3 regions of the Vagococcus lutrae genome follow, and region 3 is predicted to be linked to each of the others. Evidence: predicted binding sites of a transcription regulator. Region 3 holds the regulator's gene; each other region holds the start of a gene.
The links. Region 3 encodes NrdR, which represses ribonucleotide reductase genes. Its sites were predicted from a motif close to ACACNATATATNGTGT; they were not measured.
Positions count from the first base shown of each region.

Region 1: the regulator NrdR is predicted to act here: its motif matches at 1,339-1,354, upstream of M2919_RS02605 (deoxynucleoside kinase).
Region 2: the regulator NrdR is predicted to act here: its motif matches at 1,179-1,194, upstream of nrdD (anaerobic ribonucleoside-triphosphate reductase).

Region 1 covers NZ_CP097017.1:549,105-551,436, reverse strand. The annotation lists gene M2919_RS02615 (energy-coupling factor transporter transmembrane component T) at 1-542, opposite strand, end outside; gene M2919_RS02610 (MptD family putative ECF transporter S component) at 542-1,129, opposite strand; gene M2919_RS02605 (deoxynucleoside kinase) at 1,372-2,025, shown strand; gene M2919_RS02600 (6-phospho-beta-glucosidase) at 2,061-2,332, opposite strand, start outside.
Region 2 covers NZ_CP097017.1:1,610,505-1,612,836, forward strand. The annotation lists gene infC (translation initiation factor IF-3) at 1-339, shown strand, start outside; gene rpmI (50S ribosomal protein L35) at 366-566, shown strand; gene rplT (50S ribosomal protein L20) at 612-971, shown strand; gene nrdD (anaerobic ribonucleoside-triphosphate reductase) at 1,286-2,332, shown strand, end outside.
Region 3 covers NZ_CP097017.1:116,677-119,008, reverse strand. The annotation lists gene M2919_RS00605 (replication initiation and membrane attachment family protein) at 1-709, opposite strand, end outside; gene nrdR (transcriptional regulator NrdR) at 722-1,210, opposite strand; gene coaE (dephospho-CoA kinase) at 1,303-1,908, opposite strand; gene mutM (DNA-formamidopyrimidine glycosylase) at 1,926-2,332, opposite strand, start outside.

The DNA of each region.
Region 1 (2,332 bases), 430 kb from region 3:
ATTAGTAGTGGAATTAAAATATATTCTAGTGTCTGTAAAGGGTGGCGCACCATTTCCCAATTTGTTACCGCAATGCCTCTAAATTTCATCGCCGAACGAATTTGTTGATAGTCTTTTCTCAGTGTAGGAAAGAAACGGAATAAAACACTGAGTGGGATGATAATAAATTCTGGTATTTTCCATTTTCGTAAAGTGTAGATGAGTGAAGATACTGGCGTTGATTTTATCAAAAAGCCTGCCATCATGGTCAAAGGAAACAGTCGTCGTACGGTTAAGGTATAAAATCCGATGATTGATCCAATAATGGGCAGCTGTGATAAAAAGTTGGGCCTAGATAATAAGAGAATACTCAAATAAATGCTGACATAAATAAAGATTCTGCGCCATTCTTTTTGACTGGCTAGAATAAGTAATAAGAGAATCAAATAACTGCTTTCAATAACAATGGGTAGATGAAAAAAAACCATAATATTAGTAAAAAGGACGAGAGCGATTTTAGTTTGTGTATTAAGCGAAGGCATTGTAACAACCAGTCCTTTCATTATGAGAGTGCTGCGAAATGTTTTTGAATCATTTTATCTCCGATAATTGCTCCAATAATGCTGCAGATGATTAGAAAACCTAAACTGATAAAGAGAGTTTGCTGATTAATAAAAGCAAAGGTATCGGCTATATATGCTGCATCTTTCCCGCGCGCTACTAAGTTGTTAACATAAGCTTTTTTAAAGAACCACAACGGTAAGATAGGTCCCATCATATTAAAGGAGAATATAACAAAGCTAATTTGATTTATCCGTTTGTTTTTATAATGTCCCATACGTGCGACCCAATCTGCTAAAAATCCCGCAACAAAGTGTGGCACAAAGGTGAGTGAAAAATGTCCGACAAGCAAGAAAAAGAGCCCCATGACAATACCCATGATTGAAACGGCACCAAATTTTGGAACTTTTTGAATGAGCAAGAAATATACGGCTCCTGTAATGAATGCTACAAATCCAGGTAATAAAATAATTGAAAAACCAGGAATTAGAATCGAACTTAAAAAGGTCGCAACCCCTGTTAGTAAAAAGTATATTGCGGTATATACGCCTATGGTAATCATATCATTAATCTTAAGTTTATTTTGCATTATTTATCCTCCACTAAGTAATATGCGTTATTTTTCACATATTAAATTAAAATTTAAAATCAGTTGTTAGTATAACATAAGTGAGAAAGATTATCAGTGTTTTTTAGAATGATTATTAATGGATTGTTTTATTTTGAAGAGAATAAATGTAGGCGATAAGATTGACAATCACTAGATAAAGTAGGTATGATAACAGTCGAATATTAATAACACAAGATGTAGTATAAGGAAGTAGGAGGAAAATGAGTGTGATTGTTTTAGCGGGAACAATAGGAGCTGGTAAGTCCAGTTTGTCAGAAATGATTGCCAATGAATTAGGCAGTGAGGTTTTTTATGAAGAAGTAGATAATAACGAGATATTACCTTTATTTTACGCAGACCCTAATAAGTATGCATTTTTACTACAAATCTACTTTTTGAACAAGCGTTTTGCAAGTATTAAACAGGCGCTTGCTCATGATAACAATGTCTTAGATCGTTCCATTTATGAAGATTCGCTATTGTTTCATTTGAATGCGGATTTAGGACGCGCGAATGACACGGAAGTAAAAGTTTACGATGAGTTGTTAAAAAATATGATGGAAGAGCTTCCATATGCTGCTCATAAAAAACACCCTGATTTGTTGGTTCATATCAAAGTGTCGTTTGAAACTATGCTAGCACGTATTGAAAAACGTGGAAGAGAATTCGAACAATTAAGTTATGACCCATCACTTTATGATTACTATAAAGAACTCAATAAGCGTTATGAAGCTTGGTATCAAAATTATGATGAAAGCCCGAAAATGGAAATTGACGGCGATGCTTTAAACTTTGTTGAAGATGAAGAGGCAGCCAAAATTGTAATTCAGATGGTTAAAGATAAATTAGAAGAAGTTAGAGGAGAAAAGCTCTAAAAGAAAACACCGCTTGTAAAAGCGGTGTTTTTGTTTTAGTTAGATTTCATTAAATCATGAACATATTGAACAGTTTCGGATTGTTCTGCTTTAATTTTTTCAATAGCCTTTTTAAATTGTGGTAAATGATCTTCGTGAGCGATTAATAACTCATCTAATAATTGTTTAGCTAAGTGACCACCAGGTACTAATGGATTAATAGTGAAAGCCTGTAGAGCAGCACCATAATCACCTGTAATAGCAGCACGAATGGTTGTTTCTTCCATGCCTTTCATCCCTTGTAATAATCCACGAGCAGCAGGAGGGA
Region 2 (2,332 bases), 560 kb from region 3:
ATGGACCACGGAAAATATCGTTACGAACAACAGAAGAAAGCCCGTGAGGCTCGCAAGAAGCAAAAAGTTATTAATGTTAAAGAGGTAAGACTCAGTCCGACAATTGAAGACAATGATTTTAATACCAAATTGCGTCAAGCACGAAAGTTTCTAGAAAGTGGAGACAAAGTGAAAGCGTCTATCCGATTTAGAGGCCGTGCCATTACACATAAGGAAATTGGTCATGAAGTCTTGACTCGCTTTGCAGACGAAACAAAAGATATTGCCGATGTAGAAGTACGCCCTAAAATGGAAGGCAGAAGCATGTTTCTAATGCTAGCACCAAAAACAGAAAAGTAAGCAATCGATTTTGAGGAGGAAATACAATGCCAAAAATGAAAACACACCGCGGACTAGCTAAACGTGTCAAACGTACTGGTGGTGGCGGATTAAAAAGATATCGTGCGTTCACAAGTCACCGTTTCCACGGCAAAACTAAAAAACAACGCCGTCAATTACGTAGACCTAGAATGGTATCAAAAGGCGATTACAAACGTATTCGTCAACAATTAACTTACATGAAATAACATAGGGATATGAAAAACGAAACAGAACTTGAGGAGGAATTATAAATGGCACGTGTTAAAGGTGGATACGTAACCCGTCAACGTCGTAAAAAAACGTTAAAACTAGCAAAAGGCTACTACGGCTCAAAACATACATTATATAAAACAGCAAAAGAACAAGTGATGAAATCTTATAGCTACGCTTACAGAGATCGTCGTCAAAAGAAACGTGACTTCCGTAAATTATGGATTGCACGTATCAATGCTGCTGCACGTATGAATGGTATGAGCTATTCAAAATTAATGCATGGCTTAAAAGTTGCTGAAATCGATGTTAACCGTAAAATGTTAGCTGATTTAGCTGTACATGATGCAAAAGCATTCACAGCTTTAACAGAACAAGCAAAAGCTGCATTAGCTAAATAATATGAATTTTAAACCTACTCTTTGTGAGTAGGTTTTTTTTATTGTATTAAAGCACACTGTTGGTCCTTATTTAACCTCACAATCTTAAAACCTTGTCAGGTTAGGTTGCAACTCTTTTTTTGACTGATATTGTGAAAAAATAATTTAATAAATAAAAATGAGATGAAAATTAAGTTACGCATAGAGAAATAAAAAAACCTTATCGTACCACAACATATAGATTCTTACTATAAGTAATAATCTATATGTTGTTGTTTTTTATCTTAAAATCAGATAGAATAGAGTAAGAATTAATTGGGAGGATGAGTGAAATGATGAAAGCACTGGCACAATCACAAGGTATTGTGCAATTTCAAACGAAATTAAAAACAATTAAAGTGATTAAGCGAGATGGACGTTCAGTAGATTTTGATGATGATAAAATTTATGCAGCACTAATGAAAGCAGAGAAAAAAATTCATGGTGAAATTCGTCCTTTAGCCGAAGAAAGAATTCAACGTGTCGTGCGATTAGTCGATCAGGAGATTGCGGAGCGCTTCTCAGATAATATTAAAATTTATGAGATTCAAAATATTGTGGAACAGACGCTTTTAGATGAGCGTGAATATGAATTGGCTGAAGAATATATTCATTATCGGACGCAGCGTGATTTTTCACGACGAAAAGCGACAGATATTAATGTTGCAATTGATAAGTTAATACATAAAGATCAAACGGTGGTTAATGAAAATGCCAATAAGGATAGTGATGTCTTCAATACACAACGTGATTTGACAGCTGGGATTGTAGGAAAATCTATTGGCCTCCAAATGTTGCCACCACATGTAGCGAATGCTCATCAAAAGGGGGATATTCATTATCATGACTTAGATTATCATCCATATACGCCTATGACTAACTGTTGTTTAATTGATTTTAAAGGCATGTTGAATAATGGCTTTAAAATAGGGAATGCCGAAGTCGAGTCACCTAAATCCATTCAAACAGCAGCGGCTCAAATTTCTCAAATTATTGCCAATGTGGCATCTAGTCAATATGGAGGTTGTTCAGCTGACCGGATAGATGAGCTTTTAGCGCCGTTTGCGCGTAAAAATTATGAAAAACACTTACGGGACGCTAGAGAATGGATTGAGGATGAAACGAAGCATGACGCTTATGCGAAGGCTAAAACAAGTAAAGACATATATGATTCTATGCAGAGCCTAGAATATGAAATAAATACGCTATTTACGTCAAATGGTCAAACGCCTTTTACATCATTTGGCTTTGGTTTAGGAACAGATTGGTTTGCTCGCGAAATTCAAAAGTCCATCTTGCAAATTAGAATTAAAGGGTTGGGTCAAGAAAATAGAACGGCGATT
Region 3 (2,332 bases):
GACCGTATAGCTGATGCAAGCTGAGAATCATCGGTTTTAGTTGCTCTGTCACGTGACGCTCATCTAGCTTTAAGGACGCAATGAGTTGATTGAAAAATTGCCAATCAAATGACGAAATCATTGTCGCTTGTGTTTGTTGAAGCGACTCTTCAGGCTCTATCATGCCTTCTGGTACTTCATAGGCTAATACGCGTTCGTGATTCACTTGATAGACATTCACAAAAGATTCTGTTACCTCTTTAAAATTATCTCGTGATTCTTCGATTACTTGATAGTAACGAGATAGAGTATTAAAACGACGCTCTCCGATTTTTTCTAATAGAAGTGTTGCAAGTAACGGATCTTGTAAAATTTTTATCGCACTGAGTGGTGGCTGCAACTGATAGCGCCATTCACGTTTATCTTTTTCTTCTAATTGATACACTTTCAATAGACCGATTCCCTCTAATTTTTGACGACCGAGATAAAACTGTTGTAAATCTATATCTAACTGATTTAAAATATCGGCATGTAAAAAATAGCGGTCCTTTTGGCCGACTTTATCCACGTCTAAAAACGTCGTCAAAGCGTGATATAAGGTAAAGCCTGTCATACCAATGACAGGCTGATAAAATTCGGCTAGCGTTTGATAATCTTCACGTGTTAAAGTGCCGATAAGCGTGACTGAAAAGGTATCCTTAGGATGTACATATTCCCAAGCATTTTTCATCGGCTCACACTCCTAATTCTCATCTTGATTTTCTTTTGATGATTGCGTATTCTTTTTGACAATTTCTTGCATTTCTTCAAAGAAAACTCCTACATCTTTAAATTGTCGGTACACGCTCGCAAAACGAATATAAGCAATTTCGTCTAGGTGCACTAAGCCTTCCATGACAAACTCACCTACTTGGTTAGTTGACACTTCATTTTCTCCTAATGCACGGACTTTATTTTCTACTTGATCAACCAACGCTTCCATTTGGTCAAGTGAAACGGGACGTTTTTCGGCAGAGCGAATAATCCCTCTTAAAACTTTATCGCGGTTAAATTCTTCGCGATCGCCATTTTTCTTAATGACTAATAGGGGCGTCGCTTCTATTCTTTCAAACGTTGTAAAACGGTATCCACATTTTTCACATTCTCGTCGACGACGTATCGCACGTCCTTCATCTGATGGTCGACTATCTACCACTCGTGATCCATTGTAATGGCATTTTGGACATTGCATATCCTCACCTCATTTTCTGCTGACATTATAAACAATATCATCATCTTGATACCTTTATTATAACATGAAAAAGCGGTATTGGTACAGTTGTATCATTTGAACGTTTTAAACTGTTCTATCAACCAATTCTGAACTTGTTCGTAAGTCTCAGCGATTGTTTGACTATTATCTATCACAATATCTGCACGTACTTTTTTTTCTTCAATTGGTAATTGAGAGGCAATACGGTCACGCGCTTGTTGAACAGTGAGTTCGTCTCTTTCCATTAAGCGTGCTATCTGCGTTTTTTCCGGAACATAGACGACCATAATCGCATCAAACGTGCGTTGATAATCCGCCTCATATAATAAAGGAATGTCAAACACAATCAGCGGCACCCTTTCATTTTCCCATTTTTCTTTTGCCATCATCATTTTTTGATGAATTTCTTGATGTAAAATCTGATTTAACATTTCTCGTTTATCTTCATCTTTAAAAATTATTTCTCCTAGCTTTTTTCGATTTAACGAACCATCTTCTAGAAGAATCTCTGTGCCAAAAGTTTTAACGATTTCTGCAAGGCCGTCTGTCCCTGGCTCGACAACTTCACGAGCTATTACATCGGCATCCACTACTGGAATATCATGTTGACGAAAAAAACGTGACACAGTTGATTTCCCTGTTGCAATGCCCCCAGTTAATCCTAACGTATAGGTCATCTTTTACTTCCTTCTTTCTAATGAAGTATTTGACACTTCGGACAAAAATGTGTCCCTCTCTGTGCCACTTTTATTTTCTTGATAGGTGTTTGACATCGGTCACAAGCCTGCCCCGTCTGTCCATAAACTTTAAGCGCTACTTGAAATTTTCCCGCTTCCCCCAGAGCATTTTTATACGTTCGAATCGTCGTCCCACCTGCTGCTACGGCTCGCGCTAGCACTTCAATTATCGCACCGTGTAAGACTTCTATCTCAACTTTTGTCAACGTATTAGCTGGTTGTTCTGGATGAATACGTGCTTGATATAAGGCTTCATCTACGTATATATTTCCCAACCCAGTAACAAGATGCTGATCTAATAATAGTGGCTTAATCGCTTTTACACGTCGCCCTAGCTGTTCTTCAAAAACAGTAAGGTTAAAAT